3 regions of the Anaerobacillus sp. genome follow, and region 2 is predicted to be linked to each of the others. Evidence: riboswitches for the same ligand, from Rfam matches in the RefSeq annotation. Region 2 holds a riboswitch; each other region holds the start of a gene.

Region 1 (5,966 bases), on a different contig from region 2:
ATCCCTATATTAACGAGACGAAACATATGGTATCATATTTTTACTATGTACAACTTAGATACTACTTAGGAGGTTTTGTTATGGAATTAGTTAAAAAAATGAAATTAGATGATACTACGAAAAAGAATTCAATCATGTTCTATACATATTCTTTTTCGATTTTTGTAGGCTTGTTATATGGTCTAATCTATAAAAATATCGATTTATCCATTTTTTATGGTTCCCAATTGATCGTCTTTTCTCTATTATTTTTTGTGGTAAATAAAACGTTAAAGAAAGTTACTTTATTCTCATATTTAAGTATTGTGACGATATATAGCTTCACGTTTTATTCGATGATAGCTGGAATTTCTAGTAATATGTCAGTCATTATTATTATCTTTTTCTTAAGTGTTTTCTCTGTTCTGCACTTTAACAAGATACTATTGATAATTGGTTATGGATATGGGCTTGTGATGCTGATCAGTTTTTTCTTGATTTATGATAATTATGAAGATTTATTTGTAAGTACTTTGCTTATTTATATTTTGACAGGAGTTTTGTTAGCAACAATAACAAAATTGGCTCAGGATCAATTCTCAAAACTACAGGAGTTTCTAACTGAAGCACAACACGAGGCTAGCAGGAAAGAGCAGCAAAAGCTTCATTTAGAGAAAGAAGTTGCTGTAATCGTTGAAAGTTTGATGAATGCAAATGGAAAAGTTCAAAATAGTGTCGCAGCTCAAGAAGAAATGCAATCTTCAATCAATGAAGTGTCGGTTGGAAGCCAAACGCAAAGTGAACAAATCTCGTTAATAGCTGAAACTGCTAGTGAAACGAGAGAATCTATGGATCAACTTGGTGAAGTTTCAAAAACATTACTAAAGGAATCTGAGCATGCAGCAACCGTTTCGAAAGATGGAGAACTAAAGATTAATGAACTAACTGGTGAAATGGAAGAAATGAAACTAGTTATTGAGGAATTAAATGACACATTTGCTATTTTAACGAGAAAAATAGAAGAAACGAATTCATTCACTGATAATATTAAGCAAATCTCCGAGCAAACGAATTTACTTGCGTTGAATGCTTCAATTGAGGCAGCCCGGGCTGGAGAGGCTGGACGGGGGTTCTCAGTAGTTGCATCAGAGATCCGCAATTTAGCAGAAATGACGAATCAAACGGCAGAGAAAATCACGGAAAACTTACGTGAATTAAATACTAGTAACCAAAGCGCTGTAAATAAAATGGCAAATAGTACGACGAAAATCAAAGACAGCGTAGAAACGACAAACTTAGCGAACGAGTCCTTTAAATTACTTTCGATGACGTTAGCTAAATTAAATGCCACATTTGCTCAATTTCAAAAGCTTTCTGACGATGTTAAAACAAAATCGGTATCGGTAGAATTGTCGACAAATGAGCTTGCTGCAATAATCGAAGAAACAGCTGCTAGTCTTGAAGAAATGAGCGCAACAATCGAAAGCATTAATGTTGATAGCCAGAAGATCGCCGAATACATGCAAGAAACAACAGAGCGTGCAACAAACCTAATATAAATGTAGGTACCATCATTTAGGTGCCAGGCACCAATGCAACATTGGTGCCTGGCACCTTATTAAATAATACATTTATCTATAATAGGTTATATTAACTAGGTAATTTACTTATTAGACAAATTAAGTTTACTCATATTACAACGTTTATGGTAAAATAGAAGTAGTTATTAAATGACTTTCTTGTAACACTCGAGACTAAAAGACTAGTTTTTAAAGCTGTATACTACCTAAAAGAATATTTCAATTGAAATGGCAAACTTACTGAAAGGTAAGGACGCAAAGCTTCAGACCTAATGGTTATTAAACTTAAGGTGGCTGAGTTACCAAAGGAGAATTAGCTGACAAGTTATTTCCATTGGAGATAGCTTTTTATTTTTATTTTTATTTTTTGAAAGTTAGGGGGGACGTAGGATGCTTCCAAGAAGAATAGCTGTGTGGATTCCGATTATTGTTGTACTTTTATTTTATGGATGGTGTTTTGTTTTTAAGGATGATCAAACGCTAAGAACTTTAGGTGCGAGTGGTTTTCCAATCATTGGTACAATTATTAGTTTTATATGGATTATGAGAGCTTATCGCAAAACGAATGAAGATAAACTGTTTTGGCTATTGCTTGGCTTAGGAATTATTTTTACTTTTTTAGGGAATTTCCTCTGGCTTTATTCGCTTTTGGCCGAAGCAATTAAAGAATTTTCAAATACGTCCTTCTTATTTTGGTTTCTATCATACATTTTCTATTTGCTAGGACTAACTTATAAAACGAAAAAAATTAGCGGTTCCGTAACAAATAGCCCTTATTTGTTTAACATTTTGGTGTTTATGACATCAGCGATTGTTATAAGTATACACTACTTAATCAGACCGATCTGGGAACTTTGGGATCATTCAGTTTTAGCAATGGTTTTAACAATCGCTTTCCCAATTGCGAACTTGAGCATCTTATTTATGATGACATATTTATATTATCTCTCCATACATAGTAAAGAGAGAAGAGTTATATTTTTTCTCGCAATTGCTTTCTTTTTTCAAATTGTTGCTGACTCGACTTTTTTATACTTAGCGGTCATTGGTACCTATGAGTTTGGGAGTTGGATCGATCCATTTTGGTTGATTTCAACTCTATTTATCGGGTATGCAGCATTGTTTGCAGAGAAAAATTTGACTGAAAAGGATTATAGATTAGAAAATTACGTTGAAAGTAAAGAACATCTTTTTTCATATGGTAGTGCGATTATTTTATTAGTATTTGTCTTAAATAGCTACGAGTGGAGGGGTGATGCTTTAACTGTCGGACTCATTATTATATTCTTGATGATTATTGTTCGTCAATTAGTAGTTCTAAAGAAAAATAAAACGCTAATGAGTGAGTTTAAATATTTGGCCTATCATGATTCGTTAACTGGACTCCATAACCGAGCCCGCTTTAATGAAGATTTGACTAAGATAATGGGGATGGTTAGACCAGATAGCTGTAAGGTCGGTTTACTATTAATTGACTTAGATCGCTTTAAACTTGTTAATGACACTCTTGGTCACCTCGTAGGCGATAAACTCTTAGTATGTGCTTCAGAACGACTAAAACAAACAATTGACGAAGGGCATTTCTTATATCGGATTGGTGGCGACGAATTTATTATTATCCTTCCTGGAACAACAAGGGCGCAATGTACTAGTTTAGCAAAGAAGATTATTATCGAACTTGCAAAGTCTTTCAGCATTGATAATCATGAAATTACAATAACCCCTAGTATAGGAATAAGTTTATATCCAAAACACGGTGTTACTAGCGAACAATTGTTGAAAAATGCAGATGCGGCTATGTACGTGGCAAAAGGTAAAGGGCGGAACAATTTTTGCTTTTACAATTCAGAATTAAACGAAATGCTTTCTAGAAAAATGAAGATCGAAAACGGATTACGAAAAGCTTTGAGGAAAGAGCAATTTTTGCTAAATTATCAACCGATCGTAGAGTTGCAGACGAGAAAGATTGTTGGCATGGAAGCACTATTACGTTGGCACCATCCTGAAATGGGGGCAGTTTCACCAGCAGAATTTATTCCGATCGCAGAAGAAACTGGTCAAATCATTGCAATCGGAGAATGGGTTTTAAAGACGGCATGTCAACAGAATAAAGCATGGCAAGAAGCGGGTTTTCCGGCCCTGAGTGTATCTGTTAATGTTTCGGTTCGCCAACTGCAAAGCAGTAATTTTTTCGAAACTGTGAAAAATATTTTACGAGAAACTGAACTTGAGCCGCAATTTTTAGAGCTAGAAATTACAGAGAGCATCCAAAATGTTTCTGAAACGATAATAGTATTGAAGGCGTTAAACGAACTTGGGGTCAGATCAGCGATTGATGATTTTGGCACTGGATACTCGTCATTACACATTCTTACGGAATTACCGATTAATACAATTAAAATTGATAAGTTATTTATCGATAATCTTACAGAGGCTTCTGATCACCCTTTAATAAAAACAATTATTGATATCGGTTTAAATTTAGACCTTCGTATCGTAGCTGAGGGAATCGAATCTGAGCAGCAAGTTAGCAATTTAACAAGATTTAACTGTAATTTTGGACAAGGCTTCTTATTTTCAAAACCTATAAACGCAGAACAATTTGAAAAACTATTAACAAATCAGGGTGCCAGACACCAAATGTAAAAGTTGGTGCCTGGCACCGCTCAATAAATTAGTACGAAAAAGCCAAGAAACCCCCATTAGAAGGGGGATTTTTGGCTTTTCATCTAGGTGCCAGGCACCTATTTATGGTAAAATACGATAATAGGTGTCTACTCTGTAAATTTTATCTACAGGAAAGTTCACTTTCTTCGATTGGATGGTTTGTCTCGATCATATTACATCTGGGTTGTTTGAAAGTGAACTTTCATTGGTGTCTGGCACCGACATTATATTGGAGGTTAATGTTATGGAACAAGCATTAGAAAGAATTAAAATGCAACTAGCACAAATGGACAGGGAAAATAAATGGACTGAGGTTGATCGAGATGAGGTTATTGATCTATTAATTTTTGAAGAAATTAAAGCAGCCTCGTATCAGTTCGGCTATGAAAAAGTTGGAAAGACTGTTGAATTTCTTCTAAAAGAATGCGAGCAACTAAAGTAAGAAAGAGTGTCAAAAGAAGAGTAGCACACCTTCGAATTAGAGATGTCAGAAAATTTAATATTTAAATTTAACCTATTTTATGCTAATATAACGTTAATTAGCATACTTGGAGTTGCTATACATAATCGGGACGTTTATTGTCCAAGTGGGACGCCGAATGTATCGGGTAGAGATGTTGATTATTGATAAAGTATAATTTTAAAACGGTACTGTAAATGTAGTGAAAATATAGACAGGAGGATGATTTAATGATCAATGTTACAGCAGACAACGGTTCTCTGTTACGGACCGACGTGAAAAAGCTCGGCAATATCCTTGGGGAAATTCTCGTTCATCACGGTGGTATCGAGTTACTGGAAAAAGTCGAAACAATTAGAGAGAAGACGAAGAATTTAAGGAAAAACTACAAAGAGGAACTTTATGTAAGTTTAAAAGAAGAGATTAGTAGTCTTAAGCCACCTGTACGCCAACACGTGATCCGTGCTTTTTCAATTTATTTTCATTTAGTTAATATCGCGGAGCAAAATCATCGAATCCGTCGCCAACGTCAGTACCAATTACAAGGCGAAAGTAGTGTACAACCTCTTTCAATTGAAAGTGCGGTAGCTACCTTAAAAGAAAGCAATTTTACCGAGGATACCATTCAACAGGTGTTGAATGATTTATCAATTGAACTTATTATTACAGCACATCCAACAGAGGCGACAAAAAGGACTGTACTTGAAATTCAAAAACGAATTTCACTGCTGCTTCAACAAATTGACAATCCGATGTTAAATAAAAAGCAAAGAAAAGAGTTGGATGAAAGCTTATTTAATGAAGTGACAGCACTATGGCAAACGGACGAATTACGTGACCGTAAGCCTACTGTATTAGATGAAGTAAAAAATGGTCTTTATTATTTTGATCAAACATTATTTGAGGTATTACCTGGAATCCATCAGGAAATAGAAAACCAATTACAGGGGTATTATCCAGGGCACACGTGGAAAGTACCGAATTTCCTTTTCTTTGGTTCTTGGATTGGTGGCGATCGTGATGGGAATCCAAATGTTACGCCAGAAGTTACATGGGAAACATTAAAACTACAGCGCAGGTTAGTATTAAAGAAATATAAAAAAGCAGTAACTGATTTAATGAAACGTTTTAGTCAATCAACAACTCGAGTTTCGTTCAGTGAGGAGCTTATTCAATCTGTCGAAGAAGATGAAAAGCAATATTTAGAACCAGGAGAGGCATGGACCGTTGAAGGAGAGATTTATCGCCGTAAATTCGCGGTAATACTGAAGCGTCTCCGC
Region 2 (4,876 bases):
GCAAGGAAGATATTTTATACTTATTAATAGAGGAATTTTACGATCAGTTGGATGGAACCTTACAGACTATTCATTTGGACAATAACAGAGTCAGTTTATATACGTTTATTAATGCATATTTCAGAGCGATCGATCGACTAAGTGGTGAAATCAAAATTATCTACAGAGACCTTCAATCATTACCAGCCACATATATTGAGTATGTGCTCTCTAAAGAAGCAGAATTTTTCAATTTTGTTAAAAAGGTACTTAAAAGAACATATCAACTAGAAAACGCTATAGTAAGTGAAGAATATATTTCTTTGTTGGCTCGGAACCTAATCATTCAAGGGCATATGTGGGCGTTTAGAAGCTGGGACTTAAAAGATAAGCTATCGTTAAAAGAGTATATTGATCTCCAAAGTACATTTTTTTTGAATGCCATTCAGGAGTAGCTTAAATTTTATATGCTTTTCACCCCTGCTCCTTCAGAGAATTTGAAGGGGCTTTATGTTGATGTTTCTCAATAGGGGAAGCTAATGAGCGAGGAATCATGACATTGCCAGTGAGTAATAACAAAAAAATCTAAAAATAGTATACCCCTAAAAATATCATTTATTGTATAAAAATGTATAATTATGTTATTCTACTACTATATTTAACTACCAAATGTTGAATGCCTGTACAACAACTCTTACCATCGTTGGTAACTAGTTGTAAAAACAGTTTACTATGGTTTCGAGTGGGTCTATAGAAGTTTCTGTGGTAATTCATTAGGTGGTTGCATATATTCAGTAATAGTTTAAAAAAAAATGAAATGATTAGGGAGGTAAGAAAATGGAATTTTTAAAATTTTTATTGGCATTATTCAGAGGTCAAAAATCAATAGCAGACATTAATGTAAATGAAATGTTTCGACCTGCTGCAATAACATTAGGTTCAGCTTCTATAGCAATAGGACTACTATATTCTTATATTGGAGCAGTTAGTTTTTGGAATGACAAGTTAGATTGGAAAGATTTTTTTACAGGATTAGTGAAAAACATTCCTTTAGTTGCTGTAAGCTTTGCTTTAGTAGTAGGATTACTATTTTTGTTTTTCACGGTTTTAAAAATAGATAAAGACTGGAAGTTCTTTGTTGTACACACAGCTATCATGTTTCTTGCAGTTTTACCTTTTTTACTACTGGCTCTAATTTTCTCATCTAACGTAACGTTAAGTGTCGTATTTGGGCAGGTTAGTAGTATCGTTCCATTCTTGTATTTGTTTTGGTTCTTAAGTAACGAAAGAGAAATTGCGATCATTAGAGTGTTTTGGGGCGTAGTATCGTTATCAATTTTAATGAGTGCTACATTTAATTTATTGGGGGTTAATCCTTTTTCAATAACTACAATTAATACGATTAAAACAATATTAGGTAATATTTTTTAACTAGTCTGTTTGATTAACTGAAAATTGGGAATTATATGAGGCTTTTCCATCATTTCCAAATGCTAGTTTAGTTGATATATTATTTTTAACCGAAAAGGCAAACCTAAGGAAACTTAGGGACGCAAAGCTAAAGGGGCTTCATCGTAGAAGATATTCGTTAAGCACTGGCAATGTTATCATTACCTTTCCAGGTGCACAGGTGATTATTTTTCCAATCCCTATTTAAAATACTTCAATAAATTTTAGCACTTAGGATAAAAAAGCTACATAAGTTCCTCATCTAAATGGCTAGATTCTGTCTCTTTTCTATTAGTACTTTCTAGCAAAAATCTACCAAATTTACTCTTCATATTTTCTATTTAAAATCAGTAAATGATGATATATTAAATATACTATTAATATAGTAGAACGTTTTGAAATTGAGGCGAATAGGATGTCAATTGATTTAAAGAGATTGGTAAAATTGTTACTTATTTTAGTTTTTGTTTTTCCCCACTACCCATATGTAATAAATGCAGAAGGAGTAGAAGGAACAGTAGTCAGTGGATTTTTAAATGAGGACACGACTTGGACCAAAGAAGGCTCACCTTATAGGTTAATAGGAAACCTTACAATACCGAAGAATGTCACGCTAACGATCGAGCCTGGAGTGTCTGTTGTTGGTAAAATTGGTGTCTGGATCCAAACGTCTGGGAAATTGGTTGCAATTGGTGGAGAGACAGAAGGTGAGCGAATCAATTTTAATACTGCCTATATTCAAAGCACATCTTTTCCAGAAACCTATGTCCATCTTGAAAATGCAAATCTAACTCATGGATTTAACGGTGGCTTTTTGGTGACAGGAGCGAACCTTTATTTAAAAAATAATAGATTTTCCAATGGTTCGATATCTGTATCATACCCGAAAACAATAGAACCACTGATTTCAGGAAATTTATTTCAACAAAACGCTACAGTAGATGTTTGGCTCGGATCTAAAAATACAAAAATTACCAATAATACGTTTTTAAACATTACGGGTGATGCAAAGTTCCCTGACATTAGTATTGGTTGTAGCCTTGACTGTCAAAGTCCAAACCTTGAATTGTCAGGAAATAACTTTTTCGGATTAGATCATGCTTTTATAAAATTTCAAAGTGATAAACTGCTCACCTTTGATGGAGCAAATAATTACTGGGGAACTACAGACATAACAAAAGCAAACCAATTCATCATTGATGCAAGTGATAACCCCAATTTTAGAGCCTTGTTAAAAATAGATCCGATTGCCTACAAGCCATTTGATTACGGGCATCCATTTGGAGAACTTACGGTGCCATTCGTTCATTCGGTGGGGGATGATCATCAAGTGGTTACTGGTCTGACAGATTCTGATAGCAAAATCGAAGTTTGGAACGCTACTGGAAAGATAGGGGCGGGATTCTCAATTCAGAACGGAACGTTTTCAGTGGATATTCCAAACCAAAGAGTTGGTACTGAGCTCACGATTTTTGTAACTGACAGTTATAACCGAATTAGTGAACCTTTGACTACTATTGTTCTTGATAAGACAGCTCCTGAGGCGCCGATTGTTGACGAAGTGACAGATGCGATAGATTACGTCTCGGGTAAAGCTGAACCTGGGGTTAAGATTACTGTTATGGCAACGGGGAAAGTGCTTGCTATAGGCAATGCCGATCAAGACGGCCAATTTAAGATCAGAACTGGCACACTCCGTGCTGATAGTACGATAGAGGTTCAGGCTGAAGACGATGATGGAAATAAGAGCTTAGTTGTTACAGTAACAGTCCGAGATGTCACCCCTCCAGCGAAACCTGAATTAATTGAGGAATTTACTGACGCAGTCAATTTTATTAGGGGGCTTGCGGAACCAGGTTCAACCGTTGTTGTTACTTCAGGTTCTACTGAACTATTACGTCAAACTGCAAAATCCAATGGTGAATTTGGAAACTATATCCAACCACAAAAGTCAGGGGAAATAATCAAGATAGTTGCTATAGATAAGTCAGGAAACAAAAGTGAACCATTAATTGTTGAGGTGAAAGATGTCACCCCGCCTTCTCTTTATGTATATCGATTTGGTGACAGTAACGAATACCTCTATGGTGTATCTGAAATAGGTGCCGAAATCTACGTATTAAAAGATGGGCTACTCATCGGAACAACTATTGTTGTAGGAGACCAGGACTTTAAGGTAGAAATCCCTCGCCAACTGGCTGGAACGAAATTAACCGTCATTTCTAAGGATAATGCTGGCAATGAAACGAAAACAGAAATAGTTGTTGAAGACGTTACTTCCCCTACAAAGCCAGTGGTGGACACAGTGACGGATAAGAGTAATGTGGTTACAGGTAAGGCTGAAGCTTTGACAACTGTTCAAGTTCAAATTGGTACTAGTGTTGTTGGGACTGGTCAGGCCGATATAAATGGTAGTTTTTCAATAAAAATCCCTGTCCAAGTTGCAGGTACGGTCATTAAGGTAACTGCCAAAGACGCTGCGGGTAACATCAGTGCTTCAACGAACGTAACCGTTAAAGATGTGATACCACCGGCTGTTCCAAAGGTAAATGGGGTAACGAATAAGACTTCTACTATCTCCGGGAAAACAGAAAAAGCCGCTACAGTTACCGTGAAGATTGGAACAAAAACGTATTCAGGGAAAGCTGATGAATTTGGTAGCTATAAACTATCCATTCCCATCCAAAATGCTGGAACGGTCATTTCAGTTACAGCGAAAGACGTTGCTGGAAATACTAGTGCGACTAGAACTGTAACGGTGACAAGGGTCGCGCCAAATGTTCCTGTCATCAATACAGTTAATAATAAAGCAACGTCTGTATCGGGTAAAACAGAAAAAAATGCTACTGTTTCGGTAAAAATCGGAACAAAAACGTATTCAAGTAAAGCAGATGAAAACGGTAATTATAAACTATCCATTCCAGTTCAGAATTCTGGAGCTATCCTTTCAGTAACAGCAAAGGATACTGCAGGGAATACTAGTGCGACTAGAACTGTAACGGTGACAAGGGTCGCGCCAAATGTTCCTGTCGTCAATGCGGTAAACAATAAAGCCGCTTCAGTGACGGGAAAAACAGAGAAATATGCTACTATTTCGGTGAAAATCGGAACAAAAACGTATTCTAGTAAAGCAGATGTGAAGGGTAACTTCAAAGTATCAATTCCAATTCAAAATGCCGAGACAACGCTTTCCATTACTGCAAAAGATAGTTCAGGGGCGGTTAGCTATGCTAGAAAAGTAAAGGTAGTAAAAGTAGCACCGAATATACCGGTGGTAAATCCAGTTAGGTATTATTCTACGACAGTTACTGGTAAAGCAGAAAAGTCCTCTATTGTTACTGCTAAAATTGGTACGAAGGTATATTCAGCTAAGGCCAACGCTAATGGCAATTTTGCGATTTATATTCCGAAACAACGCAAAGAAACACTCATTAATGTTACTGCAAAA
Region 3 (5,966 bases), on a different contig from region 2:
GGTATTTTTTTATGGCCAAACACGCTTGATTTTATATTTCACATAATATGGGCCAATCAAATAATTTTCAGATAATCGCCATAGCGATTGCGGATAAAAACCTAATAAAAATAGCATATTAACTATATGGAAAAGGACATAATTATTTTTGGCATCGTTGTTGGACTTTGGATTATTCAATTTATCTTATTTAAGGATCAACTTAGGAAGGAGGACCGTACTAATAGAGATGGGAGCCTTGTTTTATTACAAGCAAGCTTCCTACTATGTGTCATTGTTAGCATCACTTTTTCAAGGTTTTATACTGGCGAGGAAAGCCTATTATTAAGAACGATTAGTATTGTTTTACTAATTATGGGGATTTTTATTCGTTATTGGGCTTACTATGTCATGCGACATTACTTTACGAGAACTATACATCAACATAAGGATCGACCACTGCTTAGTTATGGTCCTTATCGTTTTGCTAGACACCCATTTCATGTCGGACTCTTCCTAATTACATTAGGATTATGTTTGTTTATATGTGGGCATATCATTGCACTACTAATTGTTTTCCCTGTGTTTGGAAGTATACTGCATTATCGAATGTCATTAGAAGAACAAATACTATCCGAAAAATACGGAGAAATTTATCAAAGTTGGTGTCGCCACCGCTTCCGCTTGTTTCCGTTTTTGTATTAAACATGAAGGTGCCAGGCACCAATGAAATGATTTCATTGGTGCCTGGCACCTTATTTTCCTCCCTTTACAGGAGGTTTTTTATTTTCAACCATAGGCCGTCCATTTTCCTGAGAGCGAATAGTACCTCGATGTTCTTTTACTGGATTTCCACCTTTATTTACGTACGGATGAACATTAACTGATGTTTCCTGTTTATTTCCCTTACCTTGATTGCCTTTTCCGCCATTATTCCGATTCTGTTTTTCTGCATGAGCGGGCTTCTTATCGTTGTTGCTAGCCCCACCTTTATTGTTTTGATTTGGCTTGGCATTAGAAGGTAAGTCACCTTTACGACCTTTTTCCTTGGTCTCTGGTTTTTTTTGTTCACCTTTATTATTCTTTTCTTGCGATTTTTGATTGTTATCTTTATTATTGCTTCCCTGTGACTCTCGCTTGTTGATGTCACCTTTGCCATTATTCTCACGAGGGGCTTTCGGTTTCTTGTCTTCATCTTTCATTTTTCTTAATTCTGAGACTGTTTTCCCTTTTGCTTCTGCTACATTTTCAATTAAACCTTCGTTTTTAAGCTCTTTTAAATAGTTTAACTTGTTAATCGAAACGTGCAACGTTTTGGCTTCGTCATATGTTTCAATATTAGTTTGCGAAATCTTCACTTCAATATCTAGTTCCGTACTAGATATTAACGCATGCTCAATTTCTGCGATGTGATCCTGATTTTCTTCTTTTAGTGAGATCACTGCAGTTTCTACAAATCCACTTCCATCTATAAGATAACCCTCATCAAAGGAATAATCGATAATCTTCTCTAATGCTTCGTTGAAAGTCAAACCAGTACTGTTAATAGAAGAAAGTAGTTCTTCCCCCTCTTCGTTGTAACTAACCGTTTTGACAACTTTCATCTGCTCATTTAAGTGGAGTTCAATACTAGGGTTAATGTCAATTGCTACTACATATAAATAATTATCTTCTTGGAACGGGAAAAAGAGATAAGCGACGATAGCTAAAAACATGACTGCCGCCATTGACATATATTTAAACCACGAAATAGATTTTTCCACATGAATATATCGTTCTCCCATAAGTGGTGGTGCTGCTTGAGAGGATCTTTCTACATTCTTAAACGTTCCATTTGGGCAAAGCAATACAATCACATCTTCAGTTACCTTAACGACTATTCCTTCCGTGCTCTTCCTGCTCATCAACTGCCACCTCCTTGAATAAATCCACGTAAATGCGTCCATTGTGGGTTTAGCTTTAGCAATACTAACGTGATCAAATATTTACGATGACGCTCAATTGTTTTTACATTATAATCAGTTTTCTTTACGAAGCTCGTTGTAGGGAATTTTTTTTTATGAAGAAGCTGATCGATAAAATCCTCATCTTCAATGAATACATCAGCAATCTCAAATAAGCGTTCACGCGTGTCTTTATGTTTTGGAGAAAACTTTTCAAGGTCTTCAAATTTGATCTGGAAACGACTTAACGCCTCACTTAACTCTAATATTTCTTCTACTAGACTATTGGCTTGCAATTCCTTTTCGTAATTCTTCAAAGAATGCTCTACTTCATATTGAGACTGGAAATTTTCTTCATCATGTTCATTAAATGTATAGTGCTTCTCATGCTGCTCTTTTCTAAAAAAATCAATGAGATCTCTTTTAATTAATAAATAAACATAATTGACAAAGCTTCGTCCTTTCGAAGCATCATACGTATCGATCGCTTTATTTAATGCAATTAAACCAATACTAGATTCCTCTTCACTCCAGCTGACATATTTTTTACAAATATGACCAACAGCATTGAGTACGTAGGGCTTATAATGACGAATTAATCGTTCACGGACAAGTTCATCGCCACTTTGGGCATTAGTAGTCGCTTCAATTACATTAACACTTTCCATTCCCCACGCCTCCTTTACCGATATTACATCATTCTCTACTATGATTTGATAAAGGAATAATTTCAAGCTTTTTTTACATTTACAGGATATTACCAAAAGATGAAGAGACTTCCTCACCTTTATACTTAAGCAAGCTTATTTTTAAAGTCACCTTAAGTAAATGAATTTCATATTTACCAAAAATGAGCCATATCAAACTATATGTAGTTGCGAGTGACTTTACGCAACTACATATAGTATCTAAATGGCGATAATATAAAATTGAAATTCATTAAAGTAAATAATCATTTGAGTTAGTCTCTTCTATGTTAAATTAAGGTCTTCCACCTTGTTTCCCTTTATCGTTACCGTTACCTCTTTGGTTCTTTTCCGAAGAAGCTTTTTCTGATTTAGTGTCGGACTTTGCTTCAGCTTTCCCTTCTTTTTTCTCAGCCTTTGTAGAAGTTCTTTCTGCCTTATTAGTAGCCTTTTCTTGTGCTTTTTCTGCTTTTTGCTCAGCCTTTGCAGAAGCTCTTTCTACTTTTTGTGTAGTCTTTGCCTGGGCTTTTTCTACCTTAGCTTCAGCTTTTTGATTTTTTCGCTCCGCTTTATTGAACTCTTTTTCCACTTTTTCGATTTGCTCTTCGTTTTCTTGAACTGGTTCTTCTAATTCAATCTCTTCAACTTCTTCGTTCAGTTCTTCTTCAGCATCCTCTAGGCTTGCACGCAGACGAGCTTCAGCAGCTTTTTGCATAGCTCTTTCTTGATTTGCTAGCGCTTTTCTAATCCCTGCTTTCGCTTGCTCTGGAAGATCTTCTCGTTCTAATAACGCTAATAGATTTTGGCCTCTTTTTGAGCGAATTTCTGTGATTACTTCCTCTAGTTCATCAAGTTCCTCACCTGCTTCTGCAGCTTCTTCAAGAACTTTTTCCGTTTCCTCTAAATGAAGATTATAGTCCTCTAGTAATTCTTCTACAGCTTCCTCATTACCAGCCTCAATAGCATTCTCTAGTTCGATTTCAATTAATTCGATTAATTCGTCTTGTATAATTGCACTATCAACGATATCCTCTGTTAACTCGGCCTCAGTCTCTTTCATATCGCGGGTAAGTTCACTTAGATCTGAGTCAAGCTCATTTACGTCTAAATCTTCACTAACCTCTTCTTCAAAAACTGCATTTTCTTCGTCAACTGAAATTTCATCCACTGTTGGAATTTCTGTTTCTACCTCTTTTTCAGCAAAAGTAACCCCACCCATTGTTAAACCACTTACTAAAATTGCAGTTGATACAACTTTCTTCATCATCTTCATCTCTCCCTAATCCCATTTAGTATAATTTGATGCTCTCTCGGAATGCCTCAATCTTTGCTTTGTTCTCCTCGTACAACTCGTTTGGCGTCATGATCGTCACAATTACATGGCGATTTGACTGTTCTTCGATCCAAACCCCTGTATAAATACTTTCCTGTCGCTCTGATTGCCACGAGATAAAATTTAACCCTTCACCGGTAACCGTTACATTGCCTGCCGCTTTTTGAAGTTCTTTTTTAATTTCTGAAACGGTTTTGCCTTTTGGGATAACTGAAATCATAGCTACTAATTTTTCATTTTTTACCTTAATACCTTTAGCAGTTACTTTCTCAATGACCCAACCATCTGCTGCCTTAATGCGTATTCCTTGATCTGGATTGTCGTAAAAGTCAGAATCAGTTCCTAACCTTTTGTCTTCAGTTACCCCTTCGGCAGCTTTACCACAGCCGACTAGTAAAAGAAAAGAAATCATTAGAAAAATATGTACTGCCTTTTGACTCATAAAAGTCACCTCTTATTCACTTTTTATCAACTGGCAACTGGCTGACATAGGCTAACCCTTAGTCCCTTTAGCTTTGCGTCACCACCTTTCAATGGCTTTGCCTTTGACTTGTTTTCCGTCCTTGCTTATCTATACGGTTAGCTTTTAATTTTTAGGGGGGGAAATAATATTATTTTAAAATTAATTAAACGTTTGATTAAACTAGTTTACTTTGCTGCAGTTTAGCGTTTCTTAAAAAAATAAAAAAACCACAAAAAGCAAAATTGCCATTGTGGTTTCTTCTCGATACTCATCCTTACGCTTTCTTTCTTTTTACATAAAATGTAATAGCTCCCGCTACTAAAACCGCCAAGACTACAAACAACCAGTTCATCAAGTTATTATTTTCTGGAGCTTCTGGCGTTGGTGCAGCCGCACCATCCTCTGAAGCTACTTTCACTACGATTGTCGTTAATGGCTCAATTGTAATTTGCTCACTTGAAAGCTCGAAACCAGTTGGATTTGCTACTGGCGTTACTCCTGCTTCATCTTTATCTACGATGACAATCCCGCTAGTTAAATCCAAATCTAACGATAAGACTCTTGCCTCAGTATCAGCATTCACAAATACATAATAGGCATCACCATTTGTCGCTTCGTTACGATAACCGATGACTAAATCCTGAGCTTGGATCTCAGGAGCATTAATTAATGTAACATTAGTATCAATTAATTCTTTGCTGCCAAGTCGGAACGCATCTGTTGATTTTCTCAGTTCAATAAGTCCTGTTGTGTAGTCTCTCGTAAGATTATGAATTGGATATTCCTCTTTATTTGTCGCTTTGTTCCAATCAAACATATTAATGATATCTGACGAGTCGTATGAATCGTGAATGAAATATGGATACGTAAACGGTACGCCATTTTCATCTTCCATATACGTAGACTTATAAGGTGCTTCAGTTGTTTCTGCTCTAAACTGTTTTGTACGACCAAACTCTTGCCCTGCATGGATAAATGCTTTACCTTGCGCCGTTAACACCATTGCATTTCCAATTCGAATTCGTTCGTGAATTTCTTGTTCGTGGAATTCTGGGTCTTTCTTAATCGATTGCGCGATAACATCATGTAACGTTAAATTATCATGTGCTTCGATGTATGGAACAACATCACCAGGATGTGTCGCCACAAAATTATGCGGTTGTGCCTTAATGTTATCAAAGATTTGTTTGATATTTCGTGGTCCACCCGTGATAAATCTTGGCTCTCCTTCACTACCGAATCCAGACTTTAATTCATTTCTAAATTCATCAGAGAAACTACCAACACTTTCGGTGTATTGCATCCAATCTTGGTCAGCTGGCATAATATCTCTTTCACCTTCATCACCAACAAACGTTCTCCAGCCTTCACCGATCATAATAATGTTTGGATTTAGTTCCTTTGCTTTGTCATAAGCTTCCTGAATACTTTCTGCATCGTGATCACCCATCATATCAAAGCGGAACCCGTCAACCTTAAACTCATTCACCCAATAGGTTATTGAATCAACTAGTACTCTTCGTGCCATTTTATGAGTCGTCCCTAGACGCCCACCACCAAAG

Evidence for each region. Region 2 has a riboswitch for cyclic di-GMP ahead of ACK4M9_RS17855 (Ig-like domain-containing protein). Riboswitches for the same ligand answer to the same signal wherever they lie in the genome.
Region 1: it holds a riboswitch for cyclic di-GMP, as region 2 does, so the genes downstream of both, ACK4M9_RS02425 (putative bifunctional diguanylate cyclase/phosphodiesterase) here and ACK4M9_RS17855 (Ig-like domain-containing protein) in region 2, are expected to answer to the same signal.
Region 3: it holds a riboswitch for cyclic di-GMP, as region 2 does, so the genes downstream of both, ACK4M9_RS13945 (hypothetical protein) here and ACK4M9_RS17855 (Ig-like domain-containing protein) in region 2, are expected to answer to the same signal.

What each region holds. Positions count from the first base shown of each region.
Region 1 is NZ_JBKBWN010000002.1:75,365-81,330, forward strand. It holds gene ACK4M9_RS02420 (methyl-accepting chemotaxis protein) at 81-1,538, shown strand; cyclic di-GMP riboswitch class I at 1,780-1,866, shown strand; gene ACK4M9_RS02425 (putative bifunctional diguanylate cyclase/phosphodiesterase) at 1,950-4,205, shown strand; gene ACK4M9_RS02430 (hypothetical protein) at 4,471-4,668, shown strand; gene ppc (phosphoenolpyruvate carboxylase) at 4,917-5,966, shown strand, end outside.
Region 2 is NZ_JBKBWN010000015.1:36,349-41,224, forward strand. It holds gene ACK4M9_RS17845 (TetR/AcrR family transcriptional regulator) at 1-434, shown strand, start outside; gene ACK4M9_RS17850 (hypothetical protein) at 817-1,410, shown strand; cyclic di-GMP riboswitch class I at 1,497-1,591, shown strand; gene ACK4M9_RS17855 (Ig-like domain-containing protein) at 1,844-4,876, shown strand, end outside.
Region 3 is NZ_JBKBWN010000009.1:74,419-80,384, forward strand. It holds gene ACK4M9_RS13925 (methyltransferase family protein) at 127-684, shown strand; gene ACK4M9_RS13930 (anti-sigma-I factor RsgI family protein) at 735-1,883, opposite strand; gene sigI (RNA polymerase sigma-I factor) at 1,883-2,590, opposite strand; gene ACK4M9_RS13940 (coiled-coil domain-containing protein) at 2,904-3,875, opposite strand; gene ACK4M9_RS13945 (hypothetical protein) at 3,898-4,383, opposite strand; cyclic di-GMP riboswitch class I at 4,413-4,495, opposite strand; gene ACK4M9_RS13950 (pullulanase) at 4,679-5,966, opposite strand, start outside.